Regions from separate parts of the Bradyrhizobium japonicum USDA 6 genome, predicted to be linked through region 1. Evidence: predicted binding sites of a transcription regulator. Region 1 holds the regulator's gene; the other holds the start of a gene.

Region 1 (9,174 bases):
ATCTCGGTGGCGTCGCTGAAGCCGTAATTGCGGATCGTGAACCAGGTCAAAAGGCTCGGCGGCAGATGGTCGACGAAGATCAGCCACAGCGCGAGTCCGCGGAACAGGTCGAGCCGGAGCTCGCGCTCGCCGATGGCGGGCAGCGTGATGGCCGGCGCGGCGGAGCACGGCTTCGCCTCCGCAGGTCTGGCCTCCGCAGGCTTGCCGGTTCCCGCGATCGTCGATCCCGTCACTTGGTCGGCAATGGTCATCGGGGCCCGAAACCCTTCCGCAAATCGCGACGTATCAAGGAGTGTACAGGTCCGGCCGTCGTCTCGCAAAGCGGCCGGATCACATTGGGTCTACTTCCTCGGCAATTCTGGCGGCACGATGTCGCCAAAACCGCCTGCGGGCGTTGGTTCCCGGCCGGGTTTTCGTTATGATGGCAGCCATGTATCGCGCCGTGACCCGCCAAATCGAAGTGACCGTCGAGCCGAACTTTGTTCCGGAGCAGTCGTCGGCCGACCGCTCCCGCTATTTCTGGTCCTACACCATCGTCATCACCAATTCCGGCGACGAAACTGTGCAGCTGAAGACGCGGCACTGGATCATCACCGATGCCACCGGCCGCCAGCAGGAGGTCAGGGGCGAGGGCGTCGTCGGCGAGCAGCCGACCCTGGCTCCCGGCGAGCGCTTCGAATACACCTCCGGCGTGCCGCTCGCGACCGCCTCGGGCTTCATGACCGGCCGCTACCAGATGGTCAGCGAAAGCGGCGAACGCTTCGAGATCGACGTACCGACGTTCTCGCTGGACAGCCCGGACAACAAGCGGGTGTTGAACTAGCGCGGCGCCGTGGGTGGGCAAAGGCGCAAAGCGCCGTGCCCACCATTCCGAGCGCGACGCATAAGATGGTGGACACGCTGCGCTTTGCCCACCCTACGACTGGATCGCCAGATCAAGTCGGGCGAGGATACCAAGTGTGTGGCGCGCAATGACGGAGGATGCGACCCCTACGCGTCTTCCACGCCCGCCTCGTGCGGCGTGAACTGGTACACCGACGAGCAGAACTCGCAGGTCACGACGACCTTGTCGTCCTTGACCATGGCAGCGCGGTCGTCGGGCGAGAAGCTCTTCAGCATCGCACCAACCGCGTCGCGCGAGCAGGAGCATTGCGCCTTCAGCACCAGCGGATTGAACACACGCACGCCGCGCTCGTGGAACAGGCGGAACAGCAGCCGCTCGCCGGAGAGTTCGGGGTCGATCAGCTCGACGTCCTCGACGGTCTCGACCAGCGAACGCGCCTCGACCCAGGCGTCGTCTTCGGCGACAGCATGCACCTCCGCGCCTTCGGGCGCATCGCCGGGATGCAAATCGGCCTGCCGCGCGCGCTCGGGCGCCTTCGGCAGGAACTGCATCAGCATGCCGCCGGCGCGCCAGCGATGCTTGCCGCCGTCGTTCGAGCGCCACTCCTCGCCGACCGCGAGACGCACGCGCGTCGGGATCTGCTCGGAGCGCAGGAAATATTCGTGGGCGGCATCTTCCAGGCCGCCGCCGTTGAGCGCGACCAGACCCTGGTAGCGGCTCATGTCGGGACCCTGGTCGATGGTCATGGCGAGATGACCGTTGCCGAGGAGCGTGCCGGAATCTTTTGTCTCGCCGAGGCGCTCGGCATCGTAGCGCGCATAGGCGCGCAGGCGATCCGGCGCCATGTAGTCGACGACCAGGAACGACACCGGACCGTCGGTCTGGGCCTGGAGGATGAAGCGGCCCTCGAACTTCAGCGCCGAGCCGAGCAGCGTCGTCAGCACGATGGCCTCGCCGAGCAGCTTGCCCACGGCAGCGGGATAATCGTGCTTGGTCAGGATCTCGTCGAGCGCGGGACCGAGCCGCACCAGGCGGCCGCGCACGTCGAGTGCGTCCACCTCGTAAGGCAGCACAGCGTCATCGATGGGAACCGCTGATGGTGCGCGAACCGGGCCTTCAGGCCCGGTATTCATGTCAGGGGATTGGGAAACCATGGCGCTTTATCTGGGGTCGATGGAGGAAAATGGAAGAGGGCTCAAGGGGCGCGTGTTCCGGATGCACCTATGATCGCACAGGATCCTGCAAATTCGATGTCGTCCCGGGGCGCGCAAAGCGCTGATACGGGACCCATAGCCACAGGATTACGCGATAGCCCGCGTAGCCCGGATGGAGCGCAGCGCAATCCGGGACCACTCCAACTGCGGACACAAACCCGGATTTCGCCGGCTCCATCCGGGCTACAAGTGAGATTACTTCACCGCGTCAAAGCACCAGGCCAGAATGCCCTTCTGCGCATGCAGGCGGTTTTCGGCCTCGTCGAACACGACCGATTGCGGGCCGTCGATCACTTCGTCGGTGACTTCCTCGCCGCGATGGGCGGGCAGGCAATGCATGAACAGCGCATCGGGCTTGGCCAGCGACATCAGCTTCGAATTGACCTGATAGGGCTTGAGCACGTTGTGACGGTGCTCGCCTTCCTTGTCGCCCATCGACACCCAGGTGTCGGTGACGACGCAGTCGGCCCCCTTCACGGCGGCCTCGGGATCGGTGCCGAGCACGATCGGCGCGCCGGTAGCCTTGATGAAGTCCCGCATCACCTTTTTCGGCGCGAGCTCCGGCGGCGTCGCGACATTGAGCTTGAACTTGAAACGCTCGGCGGCATGCGCCCAGGACGCCAGCACATTGTTGTCGTCGCCGGTCCAGGCCACCGTCCTGCCCTCGATCGGGCCGCGATGCTCTTCGTAGGTCATGAGGTCGGCCATCACCTGGCAAGGATGCGAGCGCCGTGTCAGGCCGTTGATGACGGGCACCGTCGCATATTCCGCCAGCTCCAGCAGGGCCTCGTGATTGAGGATGCGGATCATGATGGCGTCGACATAGCGCGACAGCACGCGCGCTGTGTCGGCGATGGTCTCGCCGCGGCCGAGCTGCATCTCGGCGCCGGTCAGCATGATCGGCTCGCCACCGAGCTGGCGCATGGCGACGTCGAACGAAACGCGGGTGCGCGTGGACGGACGCTCGAAGATCATCGCCAGCGTCTTGCCTTCCAGCGGCTTCACCGGCTGGTGCGCTTTCTGCTTTGCCTTCATGGCGGAGGAGGCCGCGAGCATGCTCTTGAGCTCCGACAACGGGAGCTCGTTGATATCCAGAAAGTGCTTCGGAGACTTGCTCATCAGCTTGCCGCCCGCTTGGTCTGACTGGACGAGATCGCGGCGCAGGCGCGCTCGAGCCGCCCGACGCTGTCCTCGATCTCGGCTTCGGTGACGATCAAGGGCGGCAGGAAGCGCACGACATTGTCGCCGGCGCCGACCGTGAGCAATTTTTCGTTGCGCAATGCCGCGCCGAGATCGCCTGACGGCACCACGGCCTTGATGCCGATCAGAAGGCCTTCGCCACGCACTTCGCTGACGATGTCGGGATAACGATCGATCACGGAGGCGAGCTTCTGCTTGAGCAGCAGCGACATCTTCTGCACGTGGTCGAAGAAGCCGGGCTTGAGCATGACGTCGAGCACGGCGTTGGCAGCCGAGATCGCGAGCGGATTGCCGCCGAAGGTCGAGCCGTGCGAGCCGGGCCCCATGCCCGCAGCCGCGTCCGCGGTCGCCAGCACCGCGCCGATCGGGAAGCCGCCACCGAGCGCTTTGGCCAGCGACATCACGTCAGGCGTGACGCCGGTGCGGCGATGCGCGAACAGATCGCCGGTGCGGCCCATGCCGGTCTGCACCTCGTCGAACGCGAGCAGCAGGCCCTTCTCGTCGCAGAGCTGGCGCAACGCCCTCAGGAAGGCGGGCGTTGCCGAACGTACGCCGCCCTCGCCCTGGATCGGCTCGATCAGGATGCCGGCGGTCTGCGGACCGATCGCCTTCTTGACGGCTTCGATATCGCCATGCGGGACCTGGTCGAAGCCGTCCATCGGCGGGCCGAACCCTTCGAGATATTTTGCCGAACCGGTCGCGGCGAGCGTTGCCAGCGTGCGGCCGTGGAAGGCGCCTTCGAAGGTGATGATGCGGTAACGCTCCGGATGCCCCTTGGAGAAGTGATGATGGCGGACCAGCTTGATCACACCTTCCAGCGCTTCAGCGCCGGAATTGCAGAAGAACACGAAGTCCGCGAAGCTTTCATCGCACAGACGCGCGGCAAGCTTCTCGCCGTCCGGGCTCTGGAACAGGTTCGACATGTGCCAGAGTTTGGTGGCCTGCTCCTGCAACGCCTTGACCAACGCAGGATGAGCATGGCCGAGCGCATTCACCGCCACGCCCGAGGTGAAATCGAGATAGCGATCGCCATTGGTCGCAATCAGCCAGCAGCCTTCACCGCGCTCGAAACCGAGGTCGGACCTGGCGAAAACGGGGAGCAAATGCGGCGCTGCGCTGTTAGTCATGACGATCACTTGAATGTTGCGGACGGCGTGAGCGTGCATTGCGCAACGCACCATCGACCGGCCCGGAAAACGAAACGTGCCGCCTTTTAAGGGCGGCACGTGTGACTATCTTATGCCTGATGAAACCGGTGTCAATGCCGCCCGGAAAGCCTCGCGAAACCCAGAATCCGTAGTCTTGCGGTGGCGATTTTGCGTATTTCCGCCACGGAACATGTGGAAGCGAGTCGGCGGACTCTTGCGCGTGAGTCACGCCATATTGTAGCGTTTGGCTTGTCAGATACGACATCTCGTGCAGCAGTTCTGATCCCAAGAGTCCTCATGTACCGGCGTAAGCGTTCGGGCGCATCTGGCGCGCCCGGCGAGCCTTAAGGGATTCTGGCGGCACGGGTTTTTCGAGGCTTAGGCATTCGCCGTGCGGCCGCCAGGATGGCAGGCGCCGGCGAAGGAAAGGGTGCAATGACCGTTTTGACCTGGTCGGATGATCGCGTCGAGCAGCTGAAAAAGCTCTGGGAGGCCGGACTTTCGGCCAGCCAGATCGCCGCTGAACTCGGCAATGTGACCCGCAATGCCGTAATCGGCAAAGTGCACCGGCTCGGCCTGTCGGGCCGCGCCAAGAGCCCTTCATCGGCAGCGCCGCGGCCGCGCAAGGCGCGCCCCGCCCAGCACATGATGCGGGTGACCCGCCCGATCGCACGCGGCAACACCGCGCTGGCGCAAGCCTTCGAAGTCGAGGTCGAGGCCGAACCGGTCACCTACGACAACGTCGTGCCGATGAGCCAGCGGCTGTCTCTGCTGGAGCTGAACGAGGCCACCTGCCACTGGCCGGTCGGCGACCCCTCGAGCCCGGATTTCTTCTTCTGCGGCGGCAAGGCGCTCTCCGGCCTGCCCTACTGCGCCCAGCACTCGCGCGTGGCGTATCAGCCCGCGGCGGATCGCCGGCGTGCACCGGCGAAGCCGGGTCCGCGCTGAGTACAGCTCCAGCAGACAACCTTGTCCCGGCACAGAGCCGGGACGATCGAGCAAGAAAAAAAGCGCGCCGGGTGGCGCGCTTTTTGTTTGCCGGCTTGCAGCGGACCTTACGCCTGCTCCGCCTTCGCAAAGCGATCGTCCAGTGCGTAGCCCGCGCCGCGGACGGTGCGGATCGGGTCCTGCTCGCGACCGAGATTGAGCAGCTTGCGCAGGCGGCCGATATGGACGTCGACGGTGCGCTCGTCGATGTAGATGTCACGGCCCCAGACGCTGTCGAGCAGCTGCTCGCGCGAGAACACGCGGCCGGGATGCTCCAGAAAGAACTCCAGCAGGCGATATTCGGTCGGGCCGAGATCGATCGGCCGGCCCGAACGCGCCACGCGGCGCTTGTCGCGGTCGAGTTCGATGTCGCCATAGGCGAGCACGGTGGCGAGCCGCTCCGGGCTGGCGCGCCTGAGCAGGCCCTTCACGCGTGCCAGCAGCTCCGGCACCGAGAACGGCTTGACGATGTAGTCGTCGGCGCCGGTCGCAAGACCCCGCACCCGCTCACTCTCCTCGCCGCGCGCGGTGAGCATGATGATCGGAAGCTGCTTGGTCTCGGGCCGGGTGCGCAGCCGCCGGCACAGCTCGATGCCGGAGAGGCCCGGCAGCATCCAGTCGAGCACGATCAAATCGGGGATGTGCTCCTTGAGGCGGGTGTCGGCGTCGTCGCCGCGCATCACCGTCTCGACGTCATAGCCGTCGCCTTCGAGGTTGTAGCGGAGAAGCTCGGTGAGAGCTTCCTCGTCCTCAACCACCATAATGCGTGCGCCCATGGTGTCGTCGCTCCTTAAGTGTTCGGGACCGTCGTGGCGAAGGTCGTCATGTCGCCCTTCGGCCGCTTGTCGGTGATCGCCTGGCCCTCGATCATGTAGAACACGGTCTCGGCAATGTTGGTGGCGTGGTCACCGATGCGCTCAATGTTCTTGGCGCAGAACATCAGGTGGATGCAGAACGAGATGTTGCGCGGATCCTCCATCATGTAGGTGAGCAGCTCGCGGAACAGCGAGGTGCAGATGGCGTCGACTTCCTCGTCGCCCTTCCACACCGCCATCGCCGCCGGTAGATCGTGCGCGGCATAGGCATCCAGCACCGACTTGACCTGCTGCTGCACGAGATCGGTCATGTGCTCCAGGCCGCGGAACAGCTTGAGCGGATGGAAATCCGTCTCCAGCGCCGCGACGCGCTTGCCCATGTTCTTGGCGAGGTCGCCGATCCGCTCGAGATCGGTCGCGACGCGCATGGCGCCGACGATCTCGCGCAGATCGACCGCCATCGGCTGGCGGCGCGCGATGGTGAGCACGGCGCGCTCCTCGATCTTCTTCTGAAGCGCGTCGAGATCGGCGTCGATGGTGACGACGCGCTGGCCGAGCGCGACGTCGCGGCGGATCAGCGCGTCGACGGAATCGACGATCATGCGCTCGGCGATGCCTCCCATCTCGGCGACCAGGCGCGTGAGCTCCTGGAGGTCGGTGTCGAAGGCCTTTGCGGTATGTTCAGAACCCATGTTCCGTCTCCTCAGCCGAACCGGCCGGTGATGTAATCCTGCGTGCGCCGGTCGGTCGGCGACGTGAAGATCTTGCTGGTGTCGTCGAACTCGATCAGCTCGCCGAGATACATGAAGGCGGTCTTGTCGGAGACGCGCGCCGCCTGCTGCATGTTGTGGGTGACGATCGCGATCGTGTAGTTCTCGGACAGCTCCTGGATCAGCTCCTCGACCTTGGCGGTCGAGATCGGGTCGAGCGCCGAGCAGGGCTCGTCGAACAGGATCACCTCGGGCCGCACCGCGACCGTGCGGGCGATGCAGAGGCGCTGCTGCTGGCCGCCGGAGAGCGACAGGCCGGAGGCGTTGAGCTTGTCCTTGACCTCGTTCCACAGCGCGCCACCGCGCAGCGCCTTTTCGACGCGGTCGTCCATCTCGGACTTCGAGATCTTCTCATAGAGACGGATGCCGAAGGCGATGTTCTCGTAGATCGTCATCGGGAACGGCGTCGGCTTCTGGAACACCATGCCGACGCGGGCGCGCAGCAGATTGAGGTCCAGCTTGGGGTCGAGGATGTTGGTCTGGTCGAGCATCAGCTGACCGGTGACGCGCTGGCCCGGATAGAGATCGTACATCCGGTTGAAGATGCGCAGCAGGGTGGACTTGCCGCAGCCCGACGGGCCGATGAACGCCGTGACTCGGTTGGTCCCGAGCGCCAGATTGATGTTCTTCAGCGCGTGGTGCTCGCCATAATAGAAGTTCAGGTTGCGCACCGTCACCTTGGCCGGGGCCTCGGGCAACACCGGCGCCTGCGGCAAACCACCGGCCGCGCTCATCGATACGGAAAGCTCACTCATTTTGCGGTCCTCTCGGCGCCAAGGATGCGCGCGCCAATGTTCAGGGCAAGCACGGTAATCGTGATCAGCAGCGCGCCGCTCCAGGCGAGCTGCTTCCAATAGGCGTAGGGGCTCTGGACAAAGTTGTTGATGGTGACCGGCAGGTTCGCCATCGTCTTGTTCAGGCCGAGGCTGAAGAACTGGTTCGACAGCGCAGTAAAGAGCAGCGGCGCGGTCTCGCCGGCGACGCGGGCGGTCGCGAGCAGCACGCCGGTGATGAGGCCGGAACGGGCGGCACGATAAGCGATGCGCTTGATCACCAGCGAGCGCGGCAGGCCGAGCGCGGACGCCGCCTCACGCAGCGCGTTCGGCACCAGCAGCAACATGTCCTCGGTAGTGCGCAGCACCACCGGGATGACGATGACCGCGAGCGCGAGCGCGCCTGCGATCGCCGAGAAGCCGCGCATCGGCACCACCACCGCACCATAGATGAACAGGCCGATGATGATCGAGGGCGCCGACAGGAGGATGTCGTTGATGAAGCGGATCACCGAGGTCAGGCGATCGTTGCGGCCGTACTCGGCAAGATAGGTGCCGGCAAACAGGCCGAGCGGCGCGCCGATACCGACGCCGAGCACGGTCATGATGATCGAACCGACGATGGCGTTGCGCAGGCCGCCTTCGGTCGAGCCCGGAGGCGGAGTGTCCGCGACAAAGATCTCCAGGTTCAGACCGGCGATGCCGTTGTAGAGCAGCGTGATCAGGATCAGCGCAAGCCAGGTGACGCCGAAGGCGGCGGCGGCCATGCAGAGACCGCGAACGACGATGTCCTTGCGGCGGCGGCGTGAATAGATCGGGTTCATGGCGCTAGTTCCCCGCCTTCTTTTCCAGCCGCATCAGCATCAGCCGCGCCGCTGCGAGCACGAAGAACGTCAGCACGAACAGCAGCAGGCCGAGCAGGATCAGGCCGGACTGGTGCAGGCCGTCGCTCTCGGCGAACTCGGATGCGATCGCCGCCGAGATCGTGGTGCCCGGGGCAAAGATCGAGGAGGAAATGCGGAACGAGTTGCCGATGATGAAGGTCACGGCCATGGTCTCGCCGAGCGCGCGGCCCAGCGCCAGCATGACGCCACCGATGACGCCGACGCGGGTGTAGGGGATCACCACGCTGCGGACGACTTCCCAGGTGGTGCAGCCGACGCCGTAAGCGGCTTCCTTCAGCACCGGCGGCACCGTCTTGAACACGTCGACCGAGATCGAGGTGATGAAGGGCAGCACCATGATCGCGAGGATCAGCGCGGCGTTGAACAGGCTGAGATAGGACGGGGGACCTGCGAAGATGGCGCCCAGCACGGGGACGCCGTCGAAGATCTTGATCATGAAGGGCTGGAAGGTGTTGGCAAGGAACGGGCCCAGCACGAAGAAGCCCCACATGCCGTAGATGATCGAGGGGATGCCGGCG
Region 2 (9,174 bases), 4.6 Mb from region 1:
TCACCAGGTTCCAGACGATCGCGCCGACGAGCGCCGCGAAGATCACCTGCGCGTCGACCACCGCGGGATCGATGATGCCGGTGCCGATGGTCTGGGCAACATGCAGCCCGAACACCATGAAGGCGATGAAATTGAAGAACGCGGCCCACAACACCGCGAATTGCGGCCGCAGCACGCGGGTCGAAACGATGGTCGCGATCGAATTGGCGGCGTCGTGCAGACCGTTCAGGAAGTCGAACAGCAGCGCGACGGCGATCAAGCCGACGAGGACAGGAAGTCCGAGCGCAGCATCCACGGCGCGACCCCTGCCCTAAGCTTTGCGCATGATCTGAGCGGAAAACCGCTGCACACTTTTCCGGATCATGCGCTAAACCTGCTCGATGACGATGCTGTTGATCTCGTTCGCGACGTCGTCGAAACGGTCGGCCACCTTTTCGAGATGGTCATAGATCTCGACGCCGACGATGAAATCCATCGCGCTGCCATCACGGTGCTTGAGAAACAGCTCCTTCAGCCCGATGTCATGGAGATCGTCGACCCGGCCCTCCAGCTTGCCCAGCTCTTCCGTGATCGCGGTCAGCATCGCGACGTTCGGACCGATCGACTGCATCAGCGGCAACGCGCGCCCCACGAGATTGGCGCATTCGATCAGGAGCCCGCCAATCTCCCGCATCGGCGGCTCGAAGGTGCGGACCTCGAACAGCATCACGGCCTTGGCCGTCTGCTGCATCTGGTCGATGGCATCGTCCATCGAGGTGATCAGGTTCTTGATGTCGCCGCGGTCGAACGGCGTGATGAAGGTGCGGCGCACCGCCGTCAGCACCTCACGGGTGATGTTGTCGGCGTCGTTCTCGAACTGGTTGACGCGCTGGCAGTAGACCGGCGTCTCCTCGCCTCCGTTGAGCATGCCCTGGAGCGCGATCGAGCCCTGGATCACGGTCTGTGCATGGCGGTCGAACAGGTCGAAGAACCGTTCTTCCTTGGGAAGGAAAGCGCGAAACCATCGCATCATGGGGATAGGCTACCGGTTGGAAATGGCCCGGCCCGAACTGGCCGTCACAAAACTGTCATAGACCATTTCCGCTCCGCGCGCGTGTCATCTCACGCCCGCGGAGTCGGATCATCCACCGGATTCGCGCATCAATGAAATTGGCGCGATATCAATGATTTAGAGCGATCGCCGCAAGTAATGGGCGATTTCGCCGATGACGCCGCGACGGAAGGTGAGCACGCAGATCACGAAGATCGAGCCCTGGATCACCGTCACCCACTGGCCGAAGCCGGCCAGATATTGCTGCATGGCGATGATCGCGAAGGCGCCGACCACGGGACCGAAAATGGTGCCAAGACCGCCGACCAGCGTCATCAGCACGACCTCGCCCGACATCGACCAGTGCACATCGGTGAGCGAGGCGTTCTGCGCCACGAACACTTTCAGCGAACCGGCAAAGCCGGCCAGCGTGCCCGACAGGACGAACGCCAGGAACTTGTACTGGTCGGTCCGGTAACCGAGCGAGATCGCGCGCGGCTCGTTCTCGCGGATCGCCTTCAGCACCTCGCCGAACGGCGAGTTGATGATGCGGTAGATCAGCAGGAAGCCGGCGAGGAAGCCGACCAGCACGACATAATAAAGCACCGTCGGCTTCGAGAGATCGAACACGCCGAACATGCGCCCCTGCGGAATGCCCTGGATGCCGTCCTCACCATGGGTGAACGGCGCCTGGAGGTAGATGAAGTAAAGCAGCTGCGACAGCGCCAGCGTGATCATCGAGAAGTAGATGCCCTGGCGGCGGATCGAGATGTAGCCGGTGATGAGCGAGAGGCCGAAAGCCGCGACGATACCGACGAGGATGCCGAGCTCCGGCGGCAGCGCCCACACCTTCAGCGCATGCGCGCTGCAATAGCCCGCCGTGCCGAGGAACATCGCGTGGCCGAACGACAGCAAGCCGCCATAGCCGATCAGGAGGTTGAAAGCACAGGCAAGCAGCGCGAAGCACAGCGCCTGCATCACGAAGAACGGGTAGATGCCGCTGAATGGCACTGCGGCCAGCAGCAGTGCCATCACGACGAATACGATCATCTCGTCTCGAATGGCGCGCGGGGTCACCGGCAGCGTGTCGTCCGTCAAGGCTGTCATATCAGGCCGCCCTTCCCGTCAATCCCGTTGGCTTCACCAAGAGCACCAGCACCATCAGCACGAACACGACGGTGTTGGAGGCCTCGGGGTAGAAATACTTGGTCAGGCCCTCGATCACACCGAGCGCAAAGCCGGTGATGATGGAGCCCATGATCGATCCCATGCCGCCGATCACGACCACCGCGAACACGACGATGATGAGGTCGGCGCCCATCAACGGCCGCACTTGGTTGATCGGTGCCGAGAGCACGCCGGCAAGCGCGGCAAGGCCGACGCCGAGACCGTAGGTCAGCGTGATCATGCGCGGCACGTTGATGCCGAAGGCGCGGACCAGTGTCGGATTCTCAGTGGCGGCGCGCAGGTAGGCACCGAGCCGGGTCTTCTCGATCAGGAACCAGGTGGCGATACATACCACCAGCGAGAAGATGACGACCCAGCCGCGATAGATCGGCAGGAACATGAAGCCGAGATTCATGCCGCCCTTGAGCTGGTCCGGAATGGCGTAAGGCAGACCGGAGGAGCCGAAATAGTTCTGGAACACGCCCTGCACGATCAGCGCGATGCCGAAGGTCAGGAGCAGACCGTAGAGGTGGTCGAGGCCCGTCAGCCATTGCAGCATGGTCCGTTCCAGGATCATGCCGAAGATGCCGACGATTACAGGCGCCAATAGTAGCGCCCACCAGTAATTGATGCCGCCGAGATTCAGCAGGAAATAGGCGACGAACGCGCCCATCATGTAGAGCGCGCCGTGCGCGAAATTGATGATGTTGAGCATGCCGAAGATCACGGCAAGCCCGAGACTGAGCAGCGCGTAGAACGAGCCGTTGATCAATCCCACCAGTAGCTGAGCGTAAAGAGCCTGCATCGATCCCGCACCCGGTCCCTTCGGCGTTGCCTGAGAGTCGCCCGCAGGCCTGATGGCCTGCGGGCGGTTATCTTACTTCTTCAAGAGCGCGCACTTGCTTTCGGACAGCGGCGTGAAAGCCTGGTCGCCCGGCACGGTGCCGACCAGCTTGTAGAAGTCCCACGGCCCCTTGGACTCCGATGGCTTCTTCACCTCGAACAGGTAGGCGCTGTGGATGGTCCGGCCGTTCGGCTGGATCTCGCCCTTGCCGAACAGATCGTCCTCGGTCGGAATCGACTTCATCTTCTCGACGACCTTGACGCCGTCATGGGGATTGCCGCCGAGCATTTCCAGCGTCTTGAGATAGTGACGTACGCCCGCATAGACGCCGGCCTGCACCATGGTGGGCGGGGCATTGTTCTTCATCTTCGCGGCGAAGCGCTTGGAGAACGCCCGGGTCTGGTCGTTCATGTCCCAGTAGAAGGTCTCGGTGAAGTTGAGGCCCTGCGCGGTCTCAAGCCCGATCGCCTTGACGTCGGTGAGGAACAGCAGCAACGCCGCAAGCTTCTGGCCGCCCTTGACGATGCCGAACTCGGCCGCCTGCTTGATCGAGTTGGTGGTGTCGCCGCCGGCGTTGGCGAGGCCGATGATCTTGGCCTTGGAGGCTTGGGCCTGCAGCAGGAACGAGGAGAAGTCCGGCGTGTTGAGCGGATGCTTGACGCCGCCGACGACCTTGCCGCCGTTGGCGGTGACCACGGCCGTGGTGTCGCGCTCGAGCGCCGCACCGAAGGCGTAGTCCGCGGTCAGGAAGAACCAGCTGTCGCCACCGGCCTTCACCAGCGCCTGCCCCGTGGTGTGGGCCAGCATGTAGGTGTCGTAGGTCCAGTGCACCGTGTTGGGCGAGCACTGCGCGTTGGTGAGATCCGAGGTCGCGGCGCCCGAATTGATGTAGACGCCGTTCTTTTCCTTGATGACGTTGTTGACGGCGAGCGCCACGCCGGAGTTCGGCACGTCGACGATGATGTCGACCTTGTCGACGTCGAACCACTGCCGCGCGATCGCGGTGCCGATGTCGGGCTTGTTCTGGTGATCGCCGGAGATGATGTCGATCTTCCAGCCCTTCGCGGCGAGGCCGGAATCTTCCACGGCCATCTGGGCGGCGAGCGTCGAGCCGGGACCGCCGAGGTCGGCATAGAGGCCGGACTGATCGGACAGCGCGCCGATCTTGACGGTCTTGTCCTGCGCGAAGGCTACGCCGGCGGTGGTCACGGCCAGCGCCGTGCCGAGCAGAAACGACGCAATCGACTTTGTCTTCATGCTACTTCCCTTGTGAATTTTCTGTTGGCCGTTTGAGCTTGGCCGTTCTAGACGCCGAGATAGGTGTGGAGCTTGTCCATGTTGGCGGCAAGCTCCGAATTGGAAAATCCGTCAATGATCTTGCCATGCTCGACCACGTAATAGCGGTCGGCGACGGTGGATGCGAACCGGAAGTTCTGCTCGACCAGGAGAATGGTAAAACCCTCCTTCTTGAGCCGCGCAATGGTGTGGCCGATCTGCTGGATGATGACAGGCGCAAGACCTTCGGTCGGCTCGTCCAGCATCAGGAAGCTCGCGCCGGTGCGCAGGATGCGCGCGATCGCGAGCATCTGCTGCTCACCGCCGGACAGCTTGGTGCCCTGGCTGTTGAGACGTTCCTTCAGATTCGGAAACAGATCGAAGATCTGCTCGAGCGGCAATCCGCCCGGGCGAACCACCGGCGGCAGCAACAAATTCTCCCGCACATCGAGACTGGAGAAAATGCCGCGTTCCTCCGGGCAGAACGCGATGCCCATCCGCGCGATCTTGTCGGAGGTCGCGCGGATGATGTCCTGATTGTTGAACTTCACCGAGCCGGTCCGCTTGCCGATGATGCCCATGATCGACTTCAGCGTTGTCGTCTTGCCGGCGCCGTTGCGGCCGAGCAGCGTGACGACCTCGCCCGCGTTCACGTCGAAATTGATCCCGTGCAGGATGTGGGACTCGCCATACCATGCTTCCAGGTTGCGGACCTGGAGGATGTTGCCCCCGGTTGCGGCTTTTGCGGGAGCGTCCGCGGTTGCAGTCTCAGGCATGACCGGCTCCCAGATAGGCTTCCTTGACGCGCTCGTCCTTGGTGAGTTCGCTGTAGTGGCCTTGCGCCAGCACCTGCCCACGGGTCAGCACGGTGATGATGTCGGAGAGATTGGCGACGACGCTCAGATTATGCTCGACCATCAGGATGGTATATTTCGCCGAGATGCGCTTGATCAGCGCCGCGATCTTGTCGATGTCCTCGTGGCCCATGCCCGCCATCGGCTCGTCCAGCAGCATCATCTCCGGGTCGAGCGCGAGCGTGGTTGCGATCTCCAGTGCGCGCTTGCGTCCATAGGGCATCTCGACCGCGGGCGTATTGGCAAACTCGCTGAGGCCGACATCGTTCAACAGTTCACGCGCGCGATCGTTGAAGCGGTTGAGCACGGACTTGGAGCGCCAGAAATCGAAGGAACTGCCGTGCTGGCGTTGAAGCGCGACACGAACGTTCTCAAGCGCGGTGAGATGCGGAAATACCGCCGAGATCTGGAATGACCGCACCAGTCCCAGGCGTGCCACGTCGGCCGGCGCCATCGCGGTGATGTCCTGTCCCTTGTACAGAATCTTGCCGGCGGACGGTTTGAGGAACTTGGTCAAAAGATTGAAGCACGTCGTCTTGCCCGCCCCGTTCGGGCCGATCAACGCGTGAATGCTCCCACGGCGAACCTTGAGCGCAACGTCGCGGACGGCGAAGAAGCCCGCGAACTCCTTGGTCAAGCCTTCCGTTTCGAGAATGAACTCATCGGCCAAACAGATTTCCCCCTGCCCGCACAATACGCGTGGCTGTCCTTGGTTACTTCGGCTTTCCGGGGGCCTTGGAGCCTGTCCCGGAACGTCGCCTCCGGGCGCGGAATATGCCGGAGGTGACGGGGGTTAGGCAAGGTGGAAAGCTGAGCAGATCAGGTCTCCGGCCGGGAGACTTATGCTCCCTTAGTCGGACGCGTTTGATGTCGCCTGCCCGGCCTCCCGGTTCGCAAGGCACCGGTCATCAAGCCGTCGTTAACGGTCTTTCATCCCGCGCGCCAGCCTTCATAGAAAATTTTCCCGCCGCATGGATCATGCGCGGGTTTTATGCGTCGGGAATATTGTCTTGGAAATTGCCTTGGATTTTGCAAGCGCCGCTCCTTCTGTCGTCAAGTCGATCAGGCAGCGTGATCTCCTGAACACGTGGCTGCGACTTTATGCGCGCGGGCAGACGGTGCCGGCGATCTGGGAGTATCAGCCCGCGCGGCTCGAGGAAGAGCTGTCCGATCTAATCTATTATACCGTGGACATTTCGGCGCCGACGCCGCGCCTCATCATCCAGAGCGAAGGCACGCGCATCTCGCGTGCCTATGGACATACCGGCAAGGGCGTTCTGCTCGACGACTATATCGGGCCGCGCCTCGCACCCTTCGTGATGCCGATCTATCATGAATGCGTGGCACGCGGCCTTCCGGTCTACAGCGTGGCCGACGTCGACGACATCTACGGCCGCGTGGTTGCCTATGAACGGCTGCTGCTGCCGTTCCAGACCGACGGCAAGGTCTGCCACGTCATCGCCTCGCTCAAGACATTCTGCGAAGACGGCGGCTTCGAGATCAAGAATCTGATGCGCGGAAATGACGCGCTGCCGCGCCCAAAACTGCGCGCGGTGATCGACCGCGATCTCTTCCATCGCGCTCCCGGCCGGATCGCTGCGGCCGACGTCGTCGAGTTCGCCGATCAGCCCGGCGTCACCACCGAGATCGTCGAGCTGAATTAGCGGCCAGCGCGATCTGGCGTCGACCTACTTGGCCTTGACTTCCTTGGCATAGATGTCCGGCTTGAAGCCGACCAGAAGCTTGCCGCCGACTTCGAGCACCGGCCGCTTGATCATCGATGGTTGCGCTAGCATCAGCGCCAGCGCCTTCTTCTCGGTAAGGCCTTCCTTGTCGGAATCCGGCAGCTTCTTGAAGGTCGTGCCGGCGCGATTGAGCAGCGTCTCCCAGCCAGCCTTGTCGCTCCACTGCTTGAGCTTGTCCTTCTCGACGCCCGCCGCCTTGTAGTCGTGGAACTCGTACGCGACGCCATGGGTGTCGAGCCAGGCGCGCGCCTTCTTCATGGTGTCGCAGTTCTTGATGCCGTAGATGATGTTGGGCAAGACCTTCCTCGCGCATGCGTCGTTGGGTGACTGCAGCGTTGTACGAAACTCCGGTTCGCGCGACAACATTGCGAACGAACCTCGCTTTCCGAACGGATGCATCAATGCACGTCACTCACGATCCCGCCGCGACCGCGTCGCCAACCATCGACTTCAACACCTTCCTGGTGGTCGACATCCGCGTCGGCACCATCGTCGATGCAAAACCGTTCCCGGAGGCGCGCAAGCCGGCCTGGCGGCTGTGGATCGACTTCGGTCCCGCGATCGGCGTACGCAAGAGCTCGGCCCAGATCACCGAAAATCATCCGCTCGAGACGCTGGTGGGGCAGCAGGTCGCAGCCGTCGTGAACTTCCCGCCGCGCCAGATCGGCCCGGTCGTCTCGGAGGTGTTGACGCTCGGCTTCCCCGATGCCGAGGGCAAGGTGGTGCTGGTGCAGCCGAGCAAGCCTGTGCCGAACGGCGGACGGCTGTTCTAGCCGCGCGATCGCGGGCCGGGCCGCCGCCACCTCCGCCACAGCCCCCAGCAGCGGTTTGATCCTCCTGTTCCCGGCCAGTCAGGACTTGACCAAGATGGCCTTTGATAATAAAAATGACTGATCGATCGTTTTTTATTAATGCCTGGTTTCGTAGGAGCCGCATCAGGCAAGCGATCAAAACGACCGATCTGTCAGTTATTTATGGACTGCCAAAATGCCCAAGATCAGCGACAAGCAACGCGAAGGAAGGCGGCAGCAGATCCTCGAAGCGGCGCTTGCCTGCTTCGCCGAGCAAGGCTTTCACCAGACCGGCATGGCCGACATCGTCAAACGGTCGGGCTTGAGCCACGGCGCGGTCTATCTCTATTTCCAGGGCAAGGACGATTTGATCGAGGCGCTCGCCGACGACAGACACCGTCGCGAGGCCGTGCTCAACTCGGTGGCGCAGGGATCGGGCGATCCGATCGAAGGACTCCACGCGCTGATCCGCGTCTACGCGCGATGGCTCACCGATCCCGCCGGCGAAGCACGGCGTCGCGTCGGCATCCATGGCTGGGCGGAGGCCCTGCGCAACCGCCGCGTCCGCACCAGCGTCGTCGAAGGCATCGACATGCCGCGCGCGCTGATCGTGGCGCTGGTCGAGCGCGGCCAGCATGACGGCCTGATCAAGCGCGACCTCGACGCCGATGCGATCGCGCGCGTGCTCATCGCGATCTTCCAGGGCTTCGTGCTCCAGAAATGCTGGGGCGAGGATTTTGACATCGAGGCCTGCATGATGGCCGTCGGCGGTGTGATCGAGGGATTTCGCACGACCAGACCTGACATCAAGCGACGGACCAGGACGTAAGCGATGTCCTGGATTCACGATCTGCTCGCAGGCATCGGCGTCGGTCTCGTCGGCGGGCTGACATCGGGCTTCATGGGAACGAGCCCGGGCGGCGGGCTTGTCATCTTCACCGTGCTGCTGCTCGGCGCGGAGCAGCATGTCGCCCAGGGGACGTCGCTGATCACGCAGGTCCCGCCCACTGGCCTCGCCGGCGTGCGCCGCTACTGGCAGAGCGGAAATCGCAGCCCGTTGCAATGGATCGCCTGGATCGGCCTCGGATTTCTCGTCGGCGGTGCGGGCGGCGGCTACGCCGCGGCGGCGGTCTCCGACTCGGTGCTGCAATGGACCTACGTCGTCTATCTCGTCGCGCTGATCGCCCTTCTGATCCTGCGCCGCGACCGCAAGGAAGGCAGCCACGCGGCCGTCGACCGAGACGAACTGCCTTGGCTTCCCCTGCTCCTCATCGGCGCGCTTGCCGGATTTTCCTCCGGCTTCATGGGCATCGGCGGCGGGCTCGCGATCACCGTCGGCCTCGCCGCGGGCCTACGCGTCCCGCAGCACCAGGCGCAACTCGTCAGCCTCATCTTCTCGGTCATCCCGACCAACATTCCGGCGGCCTGGATCTACTGGAGCAAGGGGCTCATGGTCGGCTGGCCGGCC

Evidence for each region. The regulator PhoB, encoded in region 1, activates phosphate uptake and scavenging genes when phosphate is short. The targets are predictions, from matches to a motif close to TGTCATNNANCTGTCAT.
Region 2: a site for PhoB is predicted at 1,055-1,071, ahead of BJ6T_RS27740 (DUF47 domain-containing protein). Genes of this name have one in related genera too.

Annotation. Positions count from the first base shown of each region.
Region 1 covers NC_017249.1:1,200,352-1,209,525, reverse strand. Annotated here, with positions in the region: gene BJ6T_RS05505 (OpgC domain-containing protein) at 1-251, opposite strand, end outside; gene apaG (Co2+/Mg2+ efflux facilitator ApaG/CorD) at 431-823, shown strand; gene BJ6T_RS05495 (Hsp33 family molecular chaperone) at 991-1,998, opposite strand; gene argF (ornithine carbamoyltransferase) at 2,254-3,177, opposite strand; gene BJ6T_RS05485 (aspartate aminotransferase family protein) at 3,177-4,385, opposite strand; gene BJ6T_RS05480 (GcrA family cell cycle regulator) at 4,842-5,354, shown strand; gene phoB (phosphate regulon transcriptional regulator PhoB) at 5,462-6,169, opposite strand; gene phoU (phosphate signaling complex protein PhoU) at 6,184-6,900, opposite strand; gene pstB (phosphate ABC transporter ATP-binding protein PstB) at 6,912-7,733, opposite strand; gene pstA (phosphate ABC transporter permease PstA) at 7,730-8,575, opposite strand; gene pstC (phosphate ABC transporter permease subunit PstC) at 8,580-9,174, opposite strand, start outside.
Region 2 covers NC_017249.1:5,844,464-5,853,637, forward strand. Annotated here, with positions in the region: gene BJ6T_RS27735 (inorganic phosphate transporter) at 1-295, opposite strand, end outside; gene BJ6T_RS27740 (DUF47 domain-containing protein) at 368-1,012, opposite strand; gene BJ6T_RS27745 (branched-chain amino acid ABC transporter permease) at 1,169-2,137, opposite strand; gene BJ6T_RS27750 (branched-chain amino acid ABC transporter permease) at 2,139-3,002, opposite strand; gene BJ6T_RS27755 (ABC transporter substrate-binding protein) at 3,075-4,298, opposite strand; gene BJ6T_RS27760 (ABC transporter ATP-binding protein) at 4,346-5,092, opposite strand; gene BJ6T_RS27765 (ABC transporter ATP-binding protein) at 5,085-5,840, opposite strand; gene BJ6T_RS27770 (PAS domain-containing protein) at 6,142-6,834, shown strand; gene BJ6T_RS27775 (ArsC family reductase) at 6,859-7,212, opposite strand; gene BJ6T_RS27780 (tRNA-binding protein) at 7,317-7,688, shown strand; gene BJ6T_RS27785 (TetR/AcrR family transcriptional regulator) at 7,903-8,535, shown strand; gene BJ6T_RS27790 (sulfite exporter TauE/SafE family protein) at 8,539-9,174, shown strand, end outside.